3 regions of the Ensifer sp. GW823-FHT05D09 genome follow, and region 2 is predicted to be linked to each of the others. Evidence: predicted binding sites of a transcription regulator. Region 2 holds the regulator's gene; each other region holds the start of a gene.

Evidence for each region. The regulator PhoB, encoded in region 2, activates phosphate uptake and scavenging genes when phosphate is short. The targets are predictions, from matches to a motif close to TGTCATNNANCTGTCAT.
Region 1: AC1Q80_RS18505 (alkaline phosphatase D family protein) is a predicted target of PhoB. The motif match lies at 2,942-2,958, and genes of this name have one in related genera.
Region 3: AC1Q80_RS00255 (DUF47 domain-containing protein) is a predicted target of PhoB. The motif match lies at 5,327-5,343, and genes of this name have one in related genera.

What each region holds. Positions count from the first base shown of each region.
Region 1 covers NZ_JBXAIA010000006.1:159,520-167,305, forward strand. The annotation lists gene typA (translational GTPase TypA) at 1-1,071, opposite strand, end outside; gene AC1Q80_RS18505 (alkaline phosphatase D family protein) at 1,273-2,835, opposite strand; cobalamin riboswitch at 3,054-3,298, shown strand; gene AC1Q80_RS18510 (ABC transporter substrate-binding protein) at 3,531-4,520, shown strand; gene AC1Q80_RS18515 (FecCD family ABC transporter permease) at 4,517-5,545, shown strand; gene AC1Q80_RS18520 (ABC transporter ATP-binding protein) at 5,542-6,357, shown strand; gene AC1Q80_RS18525 (pseudoazurin) at 6,347-6,796, shown strand; gene AC1Q80_RS18530 (class I SAM-dependent methyltransferase) at 6,793-7,599, shown strand; gene AC1Q80_RS18535 (amidase) at 7,763-7,786, shown strand, end outside.
Region 2 covers NZ_JBXAIA010000001.1:459,503-467,288, reverse strand. The annotation lists gene AC1Q80_RS02305 (O-succinylhomoserine sulfhydrylase) at 1-277, shown strand, start outside; gene AC1Q80_RS02300 (CDP-alcohol phosphatidyltransferase family protein) at 318-932, opposite strand; gene apaG (Co2+/Mg2+ efflux protein ApaG) at 1,044-1,436, shown strand; gene AC1Q80_RS02290 (Hsp33 family molecular chaperone) at 1,541-2,530, opposite strand; gene argF (ornithine carbamoyltransferase) at 2,772-3,689, opposite strand; gene AC1Q80_RS02280 (aspartate aminotransferase family protein) at 3,818-5,017, opposite strand; gene AC1Q80_RS02275 (GcrA family cell cycle regulator) at 5,438-5,962, shown strand; gene phoB (phosphate regulon transcriptional regulator PhoB) at 6,024-6,707, opposite strand; gene phoU (phosphate signaling complex protein PhoU) at 6,906-7,619, opposite strand; gene pstB (phosphate ABC transporter ATP-binding protein PstB) at 7,673-7,786, opposite strand, start outside.
Region 3 covers NZ_JBXAIA010000001.1:44,487-52,272, forward strand. The annotation lists gene AC1Q80_RS00225 (adenosine kinase) at 1-895, shown strand, start outside; gene AC1Q80_RS00230 (SH3 domain-containing protein) at 939-1,490, opposite strand; gene AC1Q80_RS00235 (2-hydroxyacid dehydrogenase) at 1,668-2,672, shown strand; gene AC1Q80_RS00240 (GNAT family N-acetyltransferase) at 2,673-3,140, opposite strand; gene AC1Q80_RS00245 (molybdopterin-synthase adenylyltransferase MoeB) at 3,140-3,913, opposite strand; gene recF (DNA replication/repair protein RecF) at 3,942-5,066, opposite strand; gene AC1Q80_RS00255 (DUF47 domain-containing protein) at 5,367-6,011, shown strand; gene AC1Q80_RS00260 (inorganic phosphate transporter) at 6,011-7,015, shown strand; gene AC1Q80_RS00265 (serine hydrolase) at 7,071-7,786, opposite strand, start outside.

The sequences.
Region 1 (7,786 bases), on a different contig from region 2:
GACGAAGAACGAATCCTTCTCGGAGGATTCCTCGATCTTCAGCGCAACGTTGCCTTCAGCTTCCTTGAACAGGCGGTCGCGGATGACGCGGCTCGTGACCTTGTCGCCTTCGGTGCCGGCAAGCGGGCTATCGTTGACGATGAAGGACATGGTGACGGTCGGCGGGTCGATCGGCTGTGCCGTCAGCGCTTCGGTGACCGTCGGGTCGCAGAAGGTGTCGGCGACTGTGCCCTTGGTCAGGCCGGCGATGGCGACGATGTCACCTGCATGCGCTTCTTCGATCGGCTGGCGCTCGATGCCGCGGAAAGCGAGGATCTTCGAGATGCGGCCGGTTTCAAGCAGCTTGCCGTCCTGGCCGAGAACCCGGACCGGCTGGTTCGGCTTCAGCGAACCCGAATGGATGCGGCCGGTGATGATGCGGCCGAGGAAGGGGTTTGCTTCGAGGATCGTGCCGATCATGCGGAACGGGCCTTCGGCAACCGTCGGCTCGGGAACGTGCTTGAGCACGAGGTCGAGGAGCGGTGCCATGCCCTGGTCCTTCGGACCTTCAGGCGCTACGTTCATCCAGCCGTCGCGGCCCGAACCGTAGAGGATCGGGAAGTCGAGCTGCTCGTCGGAAGCGTCGAGGTTTGCAAAGAGGTCGAAGACTTCGTTGATGACTTCTTCGTGGCGTCCGTCAGGGCGGTCGATCTTGTTGATCGCGACGATCGGCTTCAGGCCGACCTTCAGCGCCTTGCCGACGACGAACTTCGTCTGCGGCATCGGGCCTTCGGAGGCGTCGACGAGAACGATGGCGCCGTCCACCATCGACAGGATGCGCTCGACTTCGCCGCCGAAGTCGGCGTGGCCGGGGGTGTCGACGATGTTGATGCGCACGCCCTTCCACTCGACCGACGTCGCCTTGGCGAGAATGGTGATGCCGCGCTCTTTTTCGATGTCGTTGGAGTCCATGACGCGTTCGGCAACGCGCTGGTTTTCGCGGAACGAGCCCGACTGCTTCAGAAGCTCGTCGACAAGGGTCGTTTTCCCATGGTCGACGTGCGCGATAATCGCGATGTTACGAATGCTCATTTTTCGTCTCGGAAGGTTTAGGGCACGCCCCAATGGGCCACGCCGCTTTTTCAATGGTCGGGCTCATACAGGTTTTTTTGCGATTGCGAAAGGGGGGCGTGCGCAAGAGACCGGCGCCGAAGCCCCGACAGGCCATGGGTTTGCAACCGGAAAGGGTCGCGCCAACCGGCTCTGGAAAGGGATCAGTCAAAGCCAGAACGGTCATGCGACAGCGGCCGGATCGAGCGTCACGCGCCACAGTTCCTGGTCTTGCCGATCCATCAGGCGCACGGTCATCTGCTTCGTCTGGCCATTGATATCGACGATGCCGAAGAACTGCAGGCCGGCCGACGGCGGCAGGTTGCTGTCGGCGCCTCCGCCCGATGCCTTGATGAAGCGGACATCAGGGCCGAACGTCATGTCCAGCTCCTTTGGACCATAGGTTCCGGAATGCAAGGGACCGGAGACGAACTCCCAGAACGGCAGGAAATCCTTGAAGGCCGCCCGCGACGGATCGTAGTGATGCGCAGCGGTGTAATGCACATCCGCCGTCAGCCAGACGAGGTTGTCGATGGCATTGTCCCTGATGAAGCGCAGCAGGTCTGCGAATTCGGTTTCGCGTCCGGTCGGCGGACCATTGTCGCCGTTGGCGATGGCATCGGAGCCGCGCCGGTTGGCATAGTCGTCCCAGACGACGAGGCCGATGGGCATGTCGCAGGCGATCACTTTCCAGACGGCCCGCGAGGCGGCAAGCTCCCGTTTCAGCCAGTCCGCCTGGCGCCAGCCGAACAGGCCGCCATCCCCCTCCCCCTGGTTGGGGCCGCGGTAGGAGCGGAGATCGACGAAGAAGACATCGAGCAGCGGACCGTATGCGATCTTGCGGAAGATGCGGCCGGGCTGGGTCGGGACGTTGCGGATCGGCGTCATCTCGTTGAACGCCCGGCCGGCGCGGGCCGCATAGACGGCCACGTCTTTTTCCTGGTAGCGCGGATCGTCTCTGAGGTCCGTCGACGCCGACCAATTGTTCAAAACCTCGTGGTCGTCCCATTGATAAAAGGTCGGGCAGACGGCGTTGAGGTCACGCACATGGCTGTCGAGAAGATTGTACTTCCACTGGCCACGATATTCTTCGAGCGTTCGCGCCACGTCGCGCTTCTCATGCGTCACCACCCGGTTCTTCCAGATGCCACCGTCGCGCAAGGGTATCTCGTCGGGAATGGGGTTGTCGGCATAGATCGTGTCGCCGGAATGGATGAAGAAATCCGGCTCGTGCAGACGCATCGTCGAATAGGTCTTCATGCCGACGTCGTCGATGCCCCAGCCCTGGCCGGCCGTGTCGCCGGACCAGACGAAGCGGATCGAGCGCTTGCGCAAGGGTGCTGTGCGAAACCGGCCGATCACCGGCTCGGACACCCGGTTGACGTCGTAGAGATCGGTCGCGGTGAAGCGGTAGAAGATGTCCTGGTCGGGCAGGAGATCGTCGAGCGAACACTTCACCGCGCAATCCGTCTGCGGTGTCGCGGTGAGATCGGCGAGACGAACCGGATTGGAAAAGCTTTCGGTCGTCGAGTACTCCAGGCTTACCCGCGACGGCCGGTCGACCCGCGTCCACACCATGCCGGAGCGTGTGTCGACATCCCCCGACTGGACACCATGGATGAATTCCGGCCGGCCGTAACCGCGGGCATAGAACGGTGTCGCAAGACCGGAGGACGCGACAAGGCCGGCGGCACCGGCGGATAAAAGAAAGGAACGACGGGACAGCGTGGTGAGGATTTCGGCCAAACAAGCCTCCGGTTCGAGCCTCGCGAAAGCGAATTTCGCGTGTCGGACCTTTGGCTGCCCGCATGTCAGCGCGTTGACAGAGGCATGAAACAATTTGAACGGTTTCGCGACAATTCGGTGAAAGTCTGCCTTGCAGCGCTTAACGGTAAGCCGCCCCGGCACCTTCACGGCGGCGCCATTTCGACAACCTCTCGTCTTGACGTAACGCCGGCTGGAACACTAAGGGTAGCGCCGACGGTTCCCCGAAGGATGACTCTAACGGGGATTAATAGGGAACACGGTGAGGACGACCCAATAGGGACCGAGACCGTGGCTGCCCCCGCAACTGTAAGCGGAATGCCGGACACCCAAGTGGCGCGACAGCGCGCCATGCCACTGCGATCGCGTCAGACGCGTTGCGGGAAGGCAGGTGGAAGGCGCTTGATCCGCGAGCCAGGAGACCTGCCGTCAAGCAGAAGATCCAACGTCACGGGCGGGGTTGCCCGGAACAGGAGTTGTCCATGATCCGCATACCCGGCGGCTTTGCGCCCTCTTTTCCCGTTCTTCTCGACGTTTGCGATCGTTTGTCTCCCGAAATCCGACCGGCCGGCTGTCGCCGCTTCGGCTGACCCTTCGCAAGCTCACGAGAAGAGAGAATTCCCTTGAAAGCCATTTTCAATGCCGTCGGGCGCTATTGCCCATCCCTTGCCGTTTCCGTGTCCCTGCTTTTGACCGTCGCTCCCACGACCGCTCTTGCGGCCGCGACGAGCTACCCCCTGACCTTAAAGAATTGCGGCCAGGAGGTTACCTTTAAGGCGGCGCCGACGCGCACCGCCTCTATCGGTCAGAGCACCACGGAAATTCTTTATCTTCTCGGCCTCGCGGACAAGGTCGTCGGCACAGCCGTGTGGATCGGCCCTGTTATCGACGGCTACGAGGACGTCAACGCCAAGGTGCCGCGGCTTGCCGATAACGACCCGAGCTTCGAAAGCGTCGTTGCCACCAAGCCGGATCTGGTGACCGCGCAGTTCCAGTGGCATGTCGGGCCGGAGGGCATTGTCGCAACGCCGAAGCAATTCGCCGAACTGTCGATCCCCGTCTATGTCTCGCCGGCCGATTGCGCCGCCAAGGACAATTCCGCCGGTGGCGACGGCGTACGCCACAATGCCTTTTCGATGGACCTGATCTACCAGGAGATCACTGAGCTCGCCGAAATCTTCGATGTGCAGGATCGTGGGCAGGCCCTGGTCGCCAAGCTGAAGGCCCGCGAAGAAGCTGCCCGCAGCAAGATCGCCAATGCCGACGGCAAGCTGTCGGCCGTCTTCTGGTTCTCCAGCGCCGAAATGGACATCGATCCCTATGTCGCCGGCACCAACGGCGCGCCCGGCTACATCATGTCTGCGCTCGGCATCAAGAATGTCGTGTCCACCGAAGAGGAGTGGCCGACCATCGGCTGGGAGACCATCGCCAAGGCCGATCCGAAGATCGTTGTCATCGGCAAAATGGATCGCCGCCGCTTCCCGGCCGACGACTGGGAGCTGAAGATGAAGTTCCTGAAGTCCGACCCGGTCATCAGCCTGATGCCGGCGGTCAAGGCCGACCATATCGTCGTCATGGACGCACAGGCGATGAACCCGACGATCCGCACGATCGAGGGCATCGAGGTGCTGGCCGACGCGGTCGAAAAAGCCGGCCTGGCGAAGTGAGGTCAACACCTCCAGCGATCAACCGCGCGGGCGCCGTTTCGACGGCGCTCGCACTGCTTTTCCTGGCGCTCGCCCTTGGTGCCGCCATCGGCGAGACCGCCATCCCTCTCGACGTCGTGGGAAAAACCGTCGCCAACCGTCTTTGGGGCGCCGGCTACCCGCTCGATGCGATCGACGAGGGCATCGTCTGGAACTATCGCCTCAGCCGCGCTGTCGTGGCCGCCTGCTGCGGCGCGGCACTTTCGCTCTGCGGCGTCGTCCTGCAGGCGCTGCTGCGCAATTCCCTGGCCGATCCCTATATCCTCGGCATCTCCGCCGGCGCATCGACTGGTGCCGTCGCCGTCGCCATTCTCGGCATCGGCGCAGGTATGCTGACGCTGTCGCTCGGCGCCTTCTTCGGCGCGGCGTTCGCCTTCGCGCTCGTATCTCTCCTGGCGCTCCGAGCCGGCCGCGGCACCGGCGCCATCATTCTGGCCGGCGTTGCCGGCTCGCAGCTCTTCAACGCGCTCACCTCCTTCATCGTCACCAAATCAGCCAATGCCGAGCAGGCCCGCGGCATCATGTTCTGGCTGCTCGGCAACCTCTCGGGCGTACGCTGGCCGGATGCGGCGCTGGCGCTGCCGGTGGCCATTGGCGGCCTGCTTGTCTGCCTCTGGCACGCCCGCGCGCTCGACGCCTTCACCTTCGGCGCCGAATCGGCCGCCTCGCTCGGCATCCCGGTCAAGCGGGTCTACATCATCCTGATTTCGGCAACCGCGCTGATGACGGCGGTCATGGTCAGCATCGTCGGCTCCATCGGCTTCGTCGGCCTCGTCATCCCGCATGCCGCGCGCTTCCTTGTCGGCGTGCGCCACGGCCTGCTGTTGCCGGCAGCAGCGCTCACTGGAGCGATCTTCATGATAGCCGCCGACATCTTGTCGAGGGTCATCATTCCCGGCCAGGTGCTGCCGATCGGCGTAATCACGGCCCTCGTCGGCGCGCCGGCCTTCGCCCTCATCCTCAGTCGCGGCAGGGCCGCGTCATGAGCCTCAAGGCCGAAACCGTCTCCTGGTCGGCCGGCGGCCGCGTGATCGTCGATGCCGTCGATCTCGAGGTGATGCCCGGAGAATTCCTCGGGATCATCGGTCCGAACGGATCCGGCAAGACCAGCCTGATCTCGCTGCTCGCCGGCATCCGCCCGCCGAAATCCGGCAGTGTCAGCCTCGAAGGGCGGCCGTTTGCCAAGACGACGCCACGAGACATTGCTCAACGCATCGCGCTGGTCGAACAGCAGGCGGAAACCACCGAACGCATCACCGCCCGCCAGGCGGTCGAGCTTGGCCGCACCCCGCATCTCGGCGCGCTTTCGCCCTGGTCGATCAGCGATACCGATATCGTCGACCGCGCGCTTGCGCATGTGGGCATGAGCGATTTTGCCGGCCGCATGTGGCACACACTCTCCGGCGGCGAACGCCAGCGATTGCACATCGCCCGGGCTCTCGCGCAACAGCCACAGATCCTGCTGCTCGACGAGCCGACCAATCACCTCGACATTCACCACCAGATCGGTCTGCTCGAGCTCGTGCGTGGGCAGCCGCTGACGGTCGTGGCCGCCCTGCACGATCTCAACCACGCCGCCGTCTTCTGCGACCGCATCGCCGTCATGGATCGCGGCCGCATCGTGGCCCTCGGCACCCCGACGGAGATCCTGACGGAAGACCGCATCTTCACGGTCTTCGGGGTCGCCGCGACGGTCGAGCACGACGAGGACGGCTCGTGCTTTGTGCGCTACCGGCGCCCGCGACCAAAACTGCATTTGATATCCGACACGATGAAGAGACATGACAATGCGCGTTAAACTCGCCGCCGTCCTTATTGCCTTCGGGCTTGCTGCCGCTCCGGCCTTCGCCGAAACCATCGAGGTCAGGATGCTCAATCGCGGCGAAAATGGCTCGATGGTGTTCGAGCCCGACTATGTCGAGCTGAAGCCCGGCGACAGCATCAAGTTTCGGGTCGGGCATAAGAGCCACAACGCCGCCTCGATCGAGGGCATGGTCCCTGACGGCTACGCCGGCTTCAAGGGCCAGATCAACGAGGAGATTGAGGTCACCTTCGACACGACGGGCTTCTACGGCATCAAGTGCTCGCCGCATTTCGCCATGGGCATGGTGATGCTGATCAAGGTCGGCGAGGTCGAACTGACCGAAGCCTTCCGCAAGGCCGAAGTCCCCGGCCGCGCGCGCGGCCGTTTCGACGCGATCTTCGCCCGCATGGACCAGGCCAAGGCAGCGCAATGAACCCAGCGGCTGAGGCAACCGGACCCGACCTTCGAAGAAATTTCGACCTCAAGGATGAGATCCGCGACTACTGGTCGAAGCGTTCCGAAACCTTCGACCTCGCCTTCGGCCATCGCATCCCGCCGGGTCCGGAATTTGCCGCCTGGCAGCAACCGGTGCGCGCCTTTCTCGGGGATGAGCCGCTGCGCGTGCTCGAACTCGCCTGCGGCACCGGCGAGGTGACGCGGCTGATCCACGACCTCGGCCACGACGTCACGGCGCTCGATTTCTCCGAGGCGATGCTTGCCGTCGCCCGGAAAAAGCACGCGGGCAAACCACGCCTGCGCTTCCTGCTTGCCGATGCGGAAAACACCATGGAGCCGGACGAGCGCTATGACGCCATCGTCTGCCGCCATCTGGTCTGGACGTTGACCGAGCCGCAGGCGACGCTTGGCGAATGGTTCCGCTTGCTGAAGCCCGGCGGCAAGCTGCTGGTTTTTGACGGCGACTGGGCGAAGCCGACCGCGGTTGGGCGCTTGGCGACCTTTGCGATCCGCCAGATCGATCGGGTGATCGGTCCCGACAATCACTACGACGGTGCGCTCAGCGATCGCCATGCAACGATCATGCAGAACCTGCCCTTCGGCGACGGCCTGACGGTCGAAACCTTGATGCCGATGATGAAATCGGCCGGCTTCCAGACCATCGAGCACGCATCCCATCAGCCGATCGCGGCCGCACAGCGTAAAACCGCAAACCTGCGCAACCGCCTGCGCACCTTCGTCTATCGCCGGTTCATTGTCTGCGCGTACAAGCCCGGCTGAATGGCCGGGTTGCACGGGCAGCACGCCAGCAACCGCATGGCATTTGCCGAAAGCCCTGCTATGAAGATTGCCGTCTTGGCTGACGGCCAATCTTGCGCCGTGGACCGGACGAAAAGAATCAACTCGCCGCCCGGCGACGTCAGATACCGGCAGGTTCCTCATCGTGTCCCAATCGACAACTCCCGTA
Region 2 (7,786 bases):
CGGCGGCTCGACCCTCGTCGCCTTCGAACTCAAGGGCGGCAAGGACGCGGCCTTCGCGCTGCAGAACGCACTGCAGATCGCCCGCATTTCCAACAATCTCGGCGACAGCAAGAGCCTGATCACGCATCCGGCAACGACGACGCACAAGAACCTGACCGACGAGGCGCGCGACGAGCTCGGCATCTCCGCCGGCACAGTGCGTTTCTCCGCCGGCATCGAGGACAGCGATGACATCGTCGAGGACTTCGCCCGCGCGCTGAAGAGCGTCAAGGCCTGACATCGACGGACAGGATGGCCGCCCGGACAGCGGGCGGCCACTACTGCCGGTCGCGAAACCCCATTCGCGCGAGCATGATGCGCGAGAGTGCCGTGTAGAGGCAGACGACGGCAAACAGCGTCGCCAGTACCGAAAACCACGCCGGGAACAGACAGAAGGCCAGGAAGACGGCGATCGTCTCGGTCGCCTCGGCGAGCCCTGTGGTGAAGTAGAGCGACTTTTCCCCCCGCACATCCGTCGTCATCGCTCGCTTCTCGGCCATGATGGCATAGGCAAGAAAACTCGCACCATTGACGTAGAACGAGAAGAGCAGCAGCCCGCCGGCGAGCCCATTGGCCTGCGGATCGGTGAGGATGAAGCCAAGCGGGATGGCGCCATAGAAGACGAAGTCGAGCACGATATCGAGGAAACCGCCGAAATCCGTCTTGCGCGTTGCTCGCGCCACGGCGCCGTCGAGCCCATCGCAAAGCCGGCTGACGACGATAAGGATGGCGCCTGCGAGATAGAATTGCCCGGCTATCAGGGCAGCGGCAACGAGGCCGAGCGCCAGGCCGGCGATCGTGACAGCATTGGCGCTGATACCCCCGCGGGCGAGCGCGGCGCCCACGCGATCCAGCATCGGATCCAGATGTTTTCTCACCGCGCCATCAAGCATCGGCGCAGCCTTCCCGCCGTGTTGCAGGCAACGCATGCAATCCTGCCGTTATTCTTGACGAAACCATATTGCTGTAGAATACCCTGAAAGACTTGAAACAAGGTGTTGCCCATGTATCGCGCGCTCACTCGCGACATAGAAGTTACGGTGGAGCCGTACTATCTGGAAGAGCAATCTGATCCGGATGACAGCCGCTATGTCTGGGGCTACCGCATCGTCATCGCCAACCATTCGACCGAGGCGGTCCGGCTGATGACGCGCTACTGGCATATTACCGACGAAAACGGCCAGGTGGACGAGGTCAGCGGACCGGGCGTCATCGGCGAGCAGCCGTTGCTGAACCCGGGCGACACCTACGAATACTCTTCCGGATGCCCGCTCGATACGCCGTCTGGCGTCATGTTCGGCCACTACAGCATGGAATCGGAAGGCGGAGACACCTTCAACGTGGCCATCCCCGCCTTCTCGCTCGATTCACCAGGGCTCGTGCGAACCCTGAATTAGGATCGAGCGTTTCCGATTTGAACGGAAACGCCGCTCGACATGTCTGCTCTGGCGCATTTCCGAACGGAAAACCGCTTCGCACTTTTCCTGAAAATGCTCTGGCCTTACTGCTGGCGGACTTCGCTCGCCTCGAAGCGATAGGTGGTCGAGCAAAACTCGCACGTCACCTTGATCAAGCCGTCCTCGATCGTGCTCTCGATGTCGTCGGCATGCAGCCCGGTCAGTACCGAACGGATCTTTTCGCGCGAGCAGCTGCAGCGATCATAGACGGCCTGCGGCTGATAGACGCGAACGCCGCGTTCGTGGAACAGCCGATAGAGAAGGCGCTCCGTGCCGACCATCGGATCGGTCAGTTCGTCGGCATCGATCGTCTCGACCATGACCTTGGCTTCCGCCCACAGATCGTCCTCGTCGAAGAGATCGTCGTTGTCGTCACCGTCGCCGCCCGAAAGATCCGGCTGGCGCATGCGGTCCGGTGCATCCGGCAGAAACTGCGCAACCATGCCGCCGGCACGCCAGCGATGGCGCGGCTTGCCGTTCTCGTCGCGGTCGAGCAACTCTGCGACGCCGAGGCGCACCTTGGTCGGGATCTGCTCCGACTGGCGGAAATACACGCCGGCAATTTCCTCGAGCGTGGCGCCATCGAGCGCGACGATACCCTGGTAGCGCTGGGTATGGGCGCCCTGGTCGATGGTGAAGGCGAGAATGCCCTTGCCGAGCAGTTCGTGCGACTGCGTGCGCCCGTCCTTCAAGGCATCGGCAAGCGCTTCCTCGTTGAAGCGGGCATAGGCGCGCACCTTGTCGGGCGTGGCAAAATCGGCGACCACGAGATCGACGGGACCGTCGCTCTTCGTCTGGACGATGAGCTTGCCGTCGAACTTCAGCGACGTGCCGAGCAGCACAGTCAGCACCACGGTCTCGGCGACGAGCCGGGCGACCGGAAGCGGATAGTTGTGGCGCTCAAGGATCGCATCGAGCATCGGGCCGAGCTGGACCGCGCGGCCGCGAACATCGAGGCCTTCCACCTGGAAAGGCACGACATGATCGTCACCGGCAAAATCGAATTCGCCAAGTCCGGGTGCCATCTCAGTCATCTGCTGCTCCTTACGTAACCAGAGAAGGCCGCGCAAAGGACATGAACATCCCCCGGCGCAGCCTGCCCGTCATCCTATTTGATCCCGCCATAAACGGATTTGTCCAGCAGGCATGTGCCATTTTCCGGCCCGTCATGCCCTGCCTGTCGTCGGGGTGCGTCCGTGGTTTCGACCCAGGAACGTCCCGCATGCGGCCTAAATCGGGTCGCATGCGGCAAATTTCAAGGGGCGCTCTCGCCGGTCAGACGAGCCCCATGCACCAGGCGATGATCGACTTCTGCGCATGCAGCCGGTTCTCCGCCTCGTCGAACACCACCGACTGGGGGCCGTCGATGACCTCGTCGGTCACCTCCTCGCCGCGATGTGCCGGCAGGCAGTGCATGAACAGGGCGTCCGACGAGGCGTGTTTCATCAACGCCTCGTTGACCTGGAAGGGCTGGAAGACGTTGTGGCCGCGGGCGCGATGCTCCTGGTTCATCGAGATCCAGGTATCGGTGACGACGCAGTGGGCGCCGGCAACGGCTTGTTCGGCCTCGTGGCACAGCAGGATCTCGCCGCCGTTGTTGCGCGCCCAGTTGAGGATCTTGTCATGCGGCTCGGAGCCGAGCGGCACCGCCATGTTCATACGGTAGCCGAAGCGGGCCGAGCCCTCGATCAGCGAATGCAGCACATTGTTGCCGTCACCGGTCCAGGCGATGGTCTTGCCCTTCACCGGTCCGCGATGCTCCTCGAAGGTCATGATGTCGGCCATGATCTGGCAGGGATGCGTGTCGTCGGTCAGGCCATTGATGACAGGCACGGTCGCGTGTTCGGCAAGTTCGAGAAGCCGGCGGTGATCGGTTGTGCGGATCATGATCGCGTCGACGTAGCGCGACAGCACCTTGGCGGTGTCGCCGATGGTCTCGGCGCGGCCGAGCTGCATCTCGGTGCCAGAGAGAAACAGGGTCTCGCCGCCGAGCTGGCGCATGCCGACATCGAAGGAAACGCGGGTACGGGTGGACGGCTTTTCGAAGATCATCGCCAGCATCTTGCCGGCGAGCGGCTTTTCGGCGGTTCCGGCCTTGGTCGCCGTCTTTCGCACGCGCGCGTCGTCAATGATCGTCCTGAGATCCGCTGCCGTCATGGCCGAAAGATCGATGAAGTGTCTTGTGCCTGCCATCGTAGTCAATTCCTGTCCTCAGAATGGCCCTGAAGCGCGGCCGGGGCCGAAGACTAAAAAACGCTTCAACGCCTCGGGTTCACGCATGGACCCTTAGGAAAATCGCTGCCGATCTCCGGGTTCAAAAATTAGGCTGCGGCAGTGCCGCTCGCGCTTCTCACCGCTTCAGCTGCGCGTTCGATGCGCGCCAGACCCTCGCGCGCTTCTTCGGCCGTCACGGTCAGCGGCGGCAGCAGGCGCAGCACGTTCTCGCCGGCCGGAACGGCCAGCAGCTTCTCGGCACGGATTGCCTTCAGGAGATCCGCCGAAGGCCCCTTGACCTTGATGCCGAGCATCAGCCCGTCGCCGCGGATATCCTCGATCACATCGGGGAAACGATCTTTGAGCGACGCGAGCCCCTGGCGGAAGACCAGGGCGACGTCGCGGACATGCTCCATGAAACCGTCGGCCAGGATGACGTCGAGCACGGCGTTACCGACCGCCATGGCAAGTGGGTTGCCGCCATAGGTCGAACCGTGTGTACCGGCGACCATGCCGGCAGCTGCCTCTTCCGTCGCGAGGCACGCGCCGAGCGGAAAGCCGCCGCCGATGCCTTTGGCGACAGCGACGATATCCGGGTGGATGCCAGCCCATTCATAGGCGAAAAGCTTACCGGTCCGGCCGACGCCGGTCTGGACCTCGTCGAGGATCAACAACAGGCCGTATTCGTCGCAAAGGGCCCGCAGTTCCTGCATGAACTCCTTGGTGACCGGGCGGATGCCGCCCTCGCCCTGGATCGGCTCGATCAGGATCGCCGCCGTCTCGTCGGTGATCGCATCCTTGACCGCTGCGATGTCGCCGAAGGGCACCTGATAGAAGCCTGGGGCCTTGGGACCAAATCCTTCGATGTACTTCTGCTGACCGCCGGCGGCGATGGTGGCGATCGTGCGTCCGTGGAAGGCACCCTCGAAGGTGATAACGTGGAACTTCTCCGGATTGCCCTTGGCATAATGGTAGCGGCGAGCGGTCTTGATCGCGCATTCAAGCGCTTCAGCACCGGAATTGGTGAAGAAGACACGATCAGCGAAAGTCACTGCCGCCAGCCGGCGTGCGAGGCTCTCCTGGCCGGGAACCTCGTAGAGGTTCGACAGATGCCAGACCTTCTCGGCCTGCGCCTTCAGTGCCTCGACCAGATGCGGATGCGCATGGCCAAGCGAGTTGACGGCGACACCGGCGGCGAAGTCGAGATAGCGCGTGCCGTCTTCCGCAATCAGCCAGACACCCTCTCCTCGCTCGAAACGCAACGGCGCACGCATGTAGGTGTCGTAAAGCGGCGTGGTTGCAGTCATGGCGAGCCTCTCCTTCATTGCTATCAGCATCGATCCGCGCCCTGTTAAGCGCGGCAGAAAATTAAAAATGCCGCCTTGCGGCGGCGCAGGCACTATTCCTATTTCGCAGCGCAATGTCAACAAAACCAAGCCTTGCAGTGCCGTCGGACCGGGCTCATCCATGCGACGAAAAAATCACCCGGCAGGGCTTGCAAAAATACAACGCCCACCGAGCAAGTTGGGGAAAACCAAGAAATCGATTCGGCGTGATTCCGCGGACTCTTGCCACGGAGTCCGCCGGTCAGTAGGTTAACGTTCAATTACTAGACGCATGCGGCGGACCTAGTCACCAAAAGTGTTATCGCGTTGCAGCTCCGGAGCCTGTCCGGAGCGTGGTGAGGGATTCTGTCATCGCCAACGCTGAGAACGGAGAGTGCAGAAATGAACTGGACTGACGAGCGGGTGGAAAAACTGAAGAAGCTTTGGTCCGAGGGCCTGAGCGCGAGCCAGATCGCGGCACAGCTTGGCGGCGTCAGCCGCAATGCGGTCATCGGCAAGGTTCACCGGCTGAGCCTGCCCGGCAGGGCCAAGGCTGGCGGCACAGCCGCCGCGACCCGGCCGAAGCAGCGCCCGGCCACCTCGGCGCCGCGCGCTCCGAACTACGCTTCGCGCGTCACCACCCGCACGGTTACCCGCCCGGCTGGCGCCACCGTTCTCAAGGAAGAGGTCGAAGTCGATTTCGTTGCCGAACAGGATTTCAGCGTTCGGACGGATGTGGTCGTGCCGATGTCGCGCCGCCTTGAGCTGACGCAGCTGACGGAGCGCACCTGCAAGTGGCCGATCGGCGACCCGCTGAAGGAAGAGTTCCACTTCTGCGGCAACGACTCTCCGGAAGCTTCGCCCTATTGCACTTTCCATGCGCGGCTTGCCTACCAGCCGTCCGCCGAGCGCCGCCGCGCTCGCTAAGGCTTCGAAGACAACACATAAAAAAGGGGCCGCGCGGCCCCTTTTTTATTGGATGAATGGCTCAGCTCTCGAGCGAGTAGCCGGCACCGCGAACGGTGCGGATGACATCCGGCATGCTCGAAAAATTCAGCGCCTTGCGCAGGCGGCCGACATGCACATCGACGGTACGCTCGTCGACATAGATATCGTGGCCCCAGACGCCGTCGAGAAGCTGCGACCGCGAGAAAACCCGACCCGGAGAGGACATCAGAAATTCGAGCAGGCGGAATTCCGTCGGACCGAGGCGGACCTCGCGCGTGCGGCGATGCACCCGGTGGGTTTCGCGGTCGAGTTCAATATCGCCGCAGCGCAGCAGCGTAGACAGAACTTCGGGCTTGGCACGCCGCAGCATCGCCTTGACGCGGGCCATCAACTCAGGGGTCGAGAACGGCTTGACCACATAGTCGTCGGCACCTGTGGCAAGGCCGCGAACCCGCTCGCTCTCCTCGCCCCGCGCCGTCAACATGATGATCGGCAGGCGCTCGGTCTCCGGGCGCTGGCGAAGGCGTCGGCAAAGCTCGATGCCGGAAACACCCGGCAGCATCCAGTCGAGGATCAAGAGATCCGGCAGGCGCTCCTGCAGACGGATCTCGGCCTCATCCCCACGCAGGATCGTATCGACATCGAAACCCTCGGCTTCGAGGTTATAGCGCAAGAGCACGCTCAGCGCCTCCTCGTCTTCGACAACGGCGATTTTCGGCAACATCAGGTAACGTCTCCTTACCCAGAGCATCCCGTGTTCGATCGAACGCAGTGAGATGCTCGAACATATAGCATCTGGAGCATCCCGGGCGTTTTCAAAGGCACGCTAGAAAACGCAGGGCTACAGACGCAGCAAAGCAGGGCCGCAACCAGGGCTGCGACCGGAGCAGGTTCATAAGCAGGCACTCGAACGTATCCGGGCTTAGTCCTTTACGGCACCCAGCGTCGACGTATTGTCGTCCTTCGGACGTTCGCCTTCCGGCTGGGCGCCCGTCGCCATGTAATAGATCGTCTCGGCGATGTTGGTGGCGTGGTCGCCGATGCGCTCGATGTTCTTGGCGCAGAACAGAAGATGCGTGCAGGGCGTGATGTTGCGCGGATCTTCCATCATGTAGGTGAGCAGCTCGCGGAACAGCGAGGTGTAGATCGCATCGATCTCCTCGTCGCGCTCGCGGATGCTGTTGGCCTTCTCCGGCGAGCGGGAGGCGTAGACGTCGAGGACTTCCTTGAGCTGCACGAGGGCAAGCTCTGCCAGGTGTTCAAGACCGCGTGCCAGCTTGCGCGGGATGCCGGAGCCGGCAACGGCGATGACGCGCTTGGCGTTGTTCTTGCCGAGGTCGCCGACGCGCTCCAGATCGGAGGCGATGCGGATCGACCCCATGATCTCGCGCAGGTCGGCAGCCACCGGCTGACGCTTGGCAATGGTGATGATCGCCTTTTCGCCGATCTGGCGCTCGGCTTCATCCAGGATGGTATCGTCAGAGATCACCTTCTGCGCCAAGGCGAGGTCGGAATTGACCAGCGCGCGGACGGATTCGCCCACCATCTGCTCGGCAATGCCGCCCATCTCGGAGATGCGGCGTGTCAGGTATTTCAGTTCTTCGTCATAGGCGGACATTATGTGCATGGACATAATCTGTGATCCTTGCGGGCGCGTTCAGGAAACGGGGTGAAGGCGAGCTTCGGCGATCAGCCGAAGCGGCCCATGATGTAGTCCTGGGTACGCTGGTCATCCGGATTGGTGAACATCTTGTCGGTATCGTTCTCCTCGACAAGATTGCCGAGGTGGAACATGGCGGTGCG
Region 3 (7,786 bases), 420 kb from region 2:
CGCGATGAACCTCATCGATGCTGACCGGGCGGAGCTGTTGTACTCGCGCATGGGCCCAGCCGTAGAAGCTTCCGGCGGCAGCGCCGGCAACACGGCGGCCGGCGTCGCCAGCCTTGGCGGCCGTGCCGCCTATTTCGGCAAGACGACCAACGACCAGCTCGGCGAGATCTTCGCGCACGACATTCGCGCCCAGGGCGTCTACTTCCAGACTAGGCCGCTCGAAACCGTGCCGCCGACGGCGCGCTCGATGATCTTCGTGACCGAGGATGGTGAGCGCTCGATGAACACCTATCTCGGCGCCTGCGTCGAGCTTGGCCCGGAGGACGTGGAAGCCGACGTCGTCGCGCAATCCAAGGTCACCTATTTCGAGGGCTACCTCTGGGATCCGCCCCGCGCCAAAGATGCGATCCGCGAGGCCGCCAAGATCGCCCATGAAAACGGTCGCGAAACCGCGATGACCCTGTCGGACAGTTTCTGCGTTCACCGCTATCGCGACGAGTTTCTCGAGCTGATGCGCTCCGGCACCGTCGACATCGTCTTTGCCAACAAGCAGGAAGCGCTCGCACTTTACGAGACAGAGGATTTCGACCTGGCGCTGGAAAAGCTGTCGAAGGACTGCAAGCTTGCAGCCGTGACCTTGAGCGAGGAAGGCTCCGTCGTCGTGCGCGGCGCAGAACGCATCCGCGTCGGTGCGACGCCGCTTGCGCAGGTCGTTGACACGACAGGGGCCGGCGATCTTTACGCAGCCGGCTTTCTCCACGGATATACGACCGGTCGGTCTATCGAGGATTGCAGCAAGCTCGGCAATCTCGCAGCCGGTATCGTCATCGGCCAGATCGGTCCGCGGCCGATGGTCTCGCTCGCTGCTGCCGCCAAGCAGGCCGAGCTCGCCTGAGGCGAGCCGGGTTTTCTCTCTAAACGAAAAGAGGGTGTAGCCTTTACTTGAAGGCTTCGCCCGGATAGGCGCCCCAGATCTCGCTCTGGACGATCCAGCCGTCGACGCCCTGGGTTTCGATGTGGCACCAGTCACCGTTGCATTCACCCACGCGGATGACCACGCCGGGCTCCATGCGGGCGACGATCGCCGCGGTGCTCTGGGGCTCGCGCCGCAGGTTGACGAACACGCCTTCGCCCTTGCCGCGCATCCATGGCGCGGTGACGGCGGTGCGGTCGCCCGACAGAAGCGCCTGATTCACCCAGCCTTCGGTGCCATCGGCGTCGCGGATGCGGCGCCAGTTATCGTATTCCTGAATGATTTCCACCGGCACGCCCGGCCTGAGGTAACGGAACGCCACCGCATAGTCGACGCTCGGGCCGATGCGCAGATTGACGCTCTTGGCCTTGAGGCTGACGAATCGCGGCAGCGGCAACCCGCTGGCTCCCTTGGCGGCCTGGGCATGGGCGCCCGAAGTCGTAATGACCGCGCCGACGAAGGCGGCGATCAACGCGAACGAGAGTTTGGAAATGACGTGACGCATGACGAAGCTCATTTTCCGTGGCAACTTGCAGGCGCAGTTCACCCAGGGCGCTTGGCCGGGGCGTAAATCGCGGGGACGACGCAGCGAGTTTTGTTTGTCTTCCCGACCGGGTCTGGTAGAAATTGCGGCTACAGGGAGAAAGTATCGCCCAACTTGGTTAAGGACCCGTCAACGAGGCCCATCGCAGCAATGACAAGCAAGAAGAAGCCCAAGGTCTACATCACCCGGAAACTGCCGGACATCGTCGAAACCCGCATGCGCGAGCTGTTCGACGCCGAGCTCAACATCGACGATACGCCCCGCAGTCAGCCGGAGCTTGTGGCGGCGGTGAAGCGCGCCGACGTGCTCGTGCCGACCGTGACCGACCGGATCGACGCGGCCCTGATCGAGCAGGCAGGCCCCCAATTGAAGCTGATCGCGAGCTTCTCCAACGGCGTCGACAACATCGACGTCGATGCCGCCGCGCGAAAGGGCATCACGGTCACCAACACGCCGAACGTCCTGACCGAGGATACCGCCGACATGGCGATGGCACTGATCCTGGCGGTGCCGCGCCGGCTTGCGGAAGGTGCGCAGATCCTGACCGATCGCAAGGGCGAGTGGGCCGGCTGGTCGCCGACCTGGATGCTTGGCCGCCGCATTGCCGGCAAACGCATCGGTATCGTCGGAATGGGCCGCATCGGCACCGCCGTCGCCCGTCGTGCCAAGGCCTTCGGTCTGTCGATCCACTATCACAACCGTCACCGGGTCAAAGCCGAGACCGAGGAGATGCTGGAGGCGACCTATTGGGACAGCCTCGATCAGATGCTTGCCCGCGTCGACATCGTCTCGGTCAATTGCCCCTCGACGCCGGCGACCTATCATCTTCTTTCTGCCCGCCGCCTGGCGCTGATGCGCCCGGAAAGCTACATCGTCAACACCGCCCGCGGCGGCATCATCGACGAGACGGCGCTGATCAAGTGCCTGCGCGAAGGCAAGATCGCCGGGGCCGGGCTCGACGTTTTCGAGAACGAGCCTGCGGTCAATCCCAAGCTCATCAAGCTTGCTGGCGAAGGCAAGGTCGTGCTTTTGCCGCATATGAGTTCGGCGACGCTCGAGGGCCGTATCGACATGGGCGACAAGGTGGTGATCAACATCCGCACCTTCTTCGACGGTCATCGGCCGCCGGACCGGGTGCTGCCCGGTCGCGACTGATCAGAGTGTCTTGCGCATTTCGATGGTGGTGGGGCGGGCAAAGCCCGGATGCGCTGTCCTGCCGGTTTCGACAAAGCCCCAGGCCGCAAACGTCCGGTGGTTTTCGGTGAGTTCGATCCGCGTCTGCAGTCTCAGGGCGGATAGGTTGCGACTGCGTGCCGTGTCTTCGGCCTTTGCCAGCAACAGCCGGCCAACGCCCTGACCCCGATAACCCTCAGCGACTGCAAGCTTGCCGACGTAGAGGCAATCGGTCTCCGGCTTGCAGAAGATGCAGCCCGCCAGTTCCGGTCCATCGAGGGCGATCAATCCGATTTCTGCCGAAGCTTTCTGCTTCAAACCTGCGACCGTCAGCGCATGGGCTGACGACGGCGGGTCGATCCGCCCATCCATGTAGGCAAAAGCTTTCAGGATCAGATCCAGTAATTCCCAGTAGCGATCGAAGGTCGCGTCGATTTCGATGATCTGCATCAGTCCGCCTTGTCGGTCCCGCGCCTGCGATAACGGATGGTGCTGAACTGCGCCGAGAGCGCATCATACATCAACAGTCGGCCGACGAGCGGCTCGCCGATGCCGGCGATCACCTTGATGGCTTCCATAGCCTGCAATGTTCCGATGACGCCGGTCAACGCGCCGATGATGCCGGCCTCGGCGCAAGACGGTACCACGCCTGGCGGAGGCGGCTCAGGAAAGAGGTCGCGGTAGGACGGGTTGGGCGCGCCATCCTTGCCGGTGCGATAGGGCATCAGCACCGTCAGCGACCCGTCGAAGCGACCGACCGCGCCGGTGACGAGCGGAATGCCGGTGCTTGCCGCCGTATCGGCGGCGAGATAGCGCGTGTCGAAATTGTCCGAGCCGTCGATCACCAGGTCGTATTGGACAAACAGTGCCTCGGCGTTGTCGGGGGCAAGGCGAAAGGGATGCGGCTCGACCGCCACATGCGGATTGAGTGCGCCGATTGCCGTAGCGGCGCTGTCGACTTTTGGCAGGCCGATGTCGGCGGTGCGGTGGATCACCTGCCGTTGCAGGTTCGACAAGGACACCACGTCGTCGTCGACGATGCCGAGTGTGCCGACGCCGGCGGCAGCCAGATATTTCAGCACGGGAGCGCCGAGGCCGCCGGCACCGATGACGAGAACGCGCGCGGCTTTCAGCTTCTGCTGCCCTGCACCGCCGAGTTCCGGCAGGATGATGTGGCGCGCATAGCGCGCGATTTCCGATGGGTCGAGGCTGGTGTTGGTCATGAGCGCACACTTTCCATCATCGGCTCCATCATCCCGAAACGCTCCCATGTTCCACGGTCAGGAACCGGCCGCGCTCGCCGAGCGCATCGAACATCGCACGGTCCGTTCCGGTCATGAAGGCCTGGCCGCCAAGCCCGTCGACGAGATCGAAAAGGGCGGCGCGGCGGCCCATGTCGAGATGCGCGGCGATCTCGTCGAGCAGCAGGATCGGGGCGTGGCCGGTCATGTCGCCGACAAGGCGTGCATGGGCGAGCACCAGGCCGACGAGCAGCGCCTTCTGCTCGCCGGTCGAGCAGCGCTCGGCCTCCATGTCCTTTTCGCGGTGACGGATCAACAGGTCGCTGCGGTGGGGTCCGTCCAGCGTCCGGCCGGCGGCCGCATCGCGCGGCCGGCCCTCGCGCAGCATGGTCAGATATTGCTCTTCAAGGTCGAAGGCCGGCCTGTGGCTCTCATTGTCGAAGAAGCCAGAGAGCGCCAGACGCGCGGACGGAAAGACGCTGTCGCCGGTATTTCTTTCAACCAGCGCCGTCAGCAGGCCCAGCATTTCCTGTCGGGCCAGCGCCATCGACACGCCGAGCCCGGCCATTTCCTTTTCGATGGCAGTGAGCCAGGCCGGATCAGGACGAAATTCGCTGAGGAGCCGATTGCGGCTGCGCATGGCGCGGTCGAATTCGCTGGCGCGCCTGCCATGTTCGGGATCGAGCGAAAGCACCAGCCGGTCAAGGAAGCGGCGGCGGTCGGCCGAGGGGCCGGTGAAGAGGCCGTCCATGGCCGGCGTCAGCCAAAGCACGCGCAAATGGTCGGTCAGTTCATCGACCGTGCTCGCCGCCGTGCCGTTCAGCCGCAGCCGTCGCGATTGTCCTTCGTTGGTGCCGGCGGTTCCGGTGCCGATCTCGACCGGACCTTCCATGCCGACAACTTCGGCGAAGACCGAGAAGCCGTCGCTGGCGCCGACGCGGGCGACATCGGCATAGGCCGCGCGCCGAAGACCGCGGCCGGGCGATAGAAACGACACCGCTTCCATCAGATTGGTTTTGCCGGCGCCGTTCTCGCCGGTCAGCACGATATGCCGCTGGTCGAGCGAAAGCGACAGCGCCGTGTAATTGCGGAACTCGCTCAGCTTCAGACGATTGAGAAAGACCTTCTGTGGCATTTCGGGTCCGGATTCGACTTCGGCGCCAGTAACAGCGCGCCGGAAAGGACGCGCAAGGACGCTCCAACACTTTCAGCGCACTGCATAATTCTCGACCTAAATCGATGCCGATATAGGAAATCATGCAGTAGGACGAAAGCGGCCGCCAAGGCAAGGCGAAAGGCAGCCTCGGCCATTTGCAGCGAAAAATGCGCGATAACGGCGGGGAAAGCCTTGCAATCCCAGTGTTTCAGCGCTTTTCTTGATGGCCTGCGTACAATATGACAGCCGCATGACAATCCACGAACGGATATATGTGTGATGCTGGCTTGGTTCCGCAAACTCCTTCCCCGCGAAGACCGCTTCTTTGATCTCTTCGCTCACCATTCGCGCACCGTCGTCGGTGCCGCCGAAGCGCTCGAAAAGCTTCTGGCCGGTGGTAGCGACCTCGAAAAACATTGTGACCGCATCGTCGCGCTCGAGGACGAGGCTGACAACATCACCCGCGACGTGCTTCTGGCCGTCCGCCGCTCCTTCATCACGCCGTTCGATCGCGGCGACATCAAGGACCTCATCCAGTCGATGGACGATGCCATCGACATGATGCACAAGACGGTCAAGACGATCCGGCTGTTCGAACAGAAGACCTTCGATCCGGGCATGCAGGAAATGGGCGCCATCGTCGTTCAGGCGGCGCATCTGATCGCTGAGGCCATTCCGCTGCTCGATCGCATCGGCACCAACCATGGCCGGCTCATTGCAATTGCCGAAGAGATAACGCGCATCGAAGGCCGGTCCGACGAGTTGCACGATCAGGGCCTGAAGGATCTATTCCGCCGCCACGGCGCCAACAACGCGATGGCCTACATCATTGGCAGCGAGATCTATGGCGAACTCGAAAAGGTCGTCGACCGCTTCGAGGATGTTGCCAACGAGGTCAGCGGCATCGTGATCGAGAACGTCTGATGGACGCGACGCTCGCCCTGCCGCTGCTTGTCGCGCTGATCGCGATTGCGCTGTTCTTCGACTTTCTCAACGGGCTGCATGACGCCGCCAACTCGATCGCGACGATCGTTTCGACCCGGGTGCTGCGGCCGCAATACGCGGTCCTTTGGGCGGCGTTCTTCAATTTCATCGCCTTCCTGTTTTTCGGCCTGCACGTGGCCGAGACGCTCGGAAAGGGCATCATCGATCCCAGCATCGTTACGCCGCTGGTGATCTTCGCGGCGCTGATGGGCGCGATCTTCTGGAACATAGCGACCTGGATCTTCGGCATCCCGTCGAGCTCCTCGCATGCGCTGATCGGCGGTCTCGTCGGTGCTGGCCTGGCGCGCACCGGCGGTGACGCCATCGTCTGGACCGGCCTCCTCAAGACCGTTGGCGCCATCTTCATGTCGCCGATGATCGGCTTCTTCCTGGCGCTCCTGTTGATCCTCATCGTGTCCTGGATATTCGTGCGCCAGACGCCGTTTGCCGTCGACCGCAAGTTCCGGGTGATGCAGTTCATCTCGGCCTCGCTCTATTCGCTCGGCCATGGCGGCAACGACGCGCAGAAGACCATGGGCATCATCGCCGTGCTCCTGTTCTCTCAGGGCTATCTCGGTTCGGAGTTCTACGTGCCGTTCTGGGTGGTAATCACCTGCCAGGCGGCAATCGCTCTCGGCACGCTGTTCGGCGGTTGGCGCATCGTGCACACGATGGGTTCGAAGATCACCAAGCTCAATCCGATGCAGGGCTTCTGCGCGGAAACCGGCGGTGCCATCACGCTGTTTGCCGCCACCTGGCTCGGCATTCCGGTATCGACCACCCACACCATCACCGGTGCCATCATCGGCGTGGGTGCCGCCAAGCGCGTGTCTGCGGTGCGGTGGGGCCTTGCCGGCAACATTGTCATCGCCTGGTTCGTGACCATGCCGGCCGCTGCGGCTATCTCGGCGCTCACCTACTTCGCAGTCGCCCTGTTCCTGTGAGTTCATCCGCCTCCGGCACATTGCCGGGGGCGGCCCCCTCTGAATTCGAGACGCGTCAGTCCCCGACGCGCGCGGCCGGGCTATCCTGGCCATTTTGATGCAGCGTCAGGCTTGCGGCGCGCGCGCCCGCTGGGACCTCGAAGGTCATCTGCGCATCGACCGACCTTGCAAAGAAGCGATGTTCCGCCTCGGCGAAAATTTCGATCGGTCCCTGGCCCGTTGCCTGCGCAAACAACCGGTTGCCATCCCGAAAAACCGTCAGATCGAAACCGGGCGACAGCCGATAGGTGCCGACATAGGCGTCGTAGGTTGCCGGGTCGGCGGCGATGGCGACCCGCTGAACCGGGGCGGGTGCGAGCGACCTCTCGCGATCGAGCAGATGCACGCCGATGTCGTCGACGCCGACTTCCGTCGAGGTGTTCGACAGGACCACGACGCCGACGCCGGTCGACGGTCGGAAGCCGACGAACGATCGGTAGCCGCCGGTGCCGCCATTGTGCCAGACGACCTGCCTTTCGCCGGCGCCGGAGATAACCCAGCCGAGTGCCTGCTCTTCGCTGCCGTCGCCAAGCGGCTTCCGCGTCGCAATCATCGTGGCAAACGCAGGCGCAAGGGATGAGGGCTTCTTGCCCATCGCCGCCTGCAGGAAGGTCAGAAGATCGTTGGTGGTCGAGCGCAGTGCGCCTGCCCCTGGCAGCGCGCCGAGATCCCAATCGCTTGTCGGCTCCAGGCCAGCATCGTGCCCTGTTGCGCGCCGCCCCTCCCATTCGG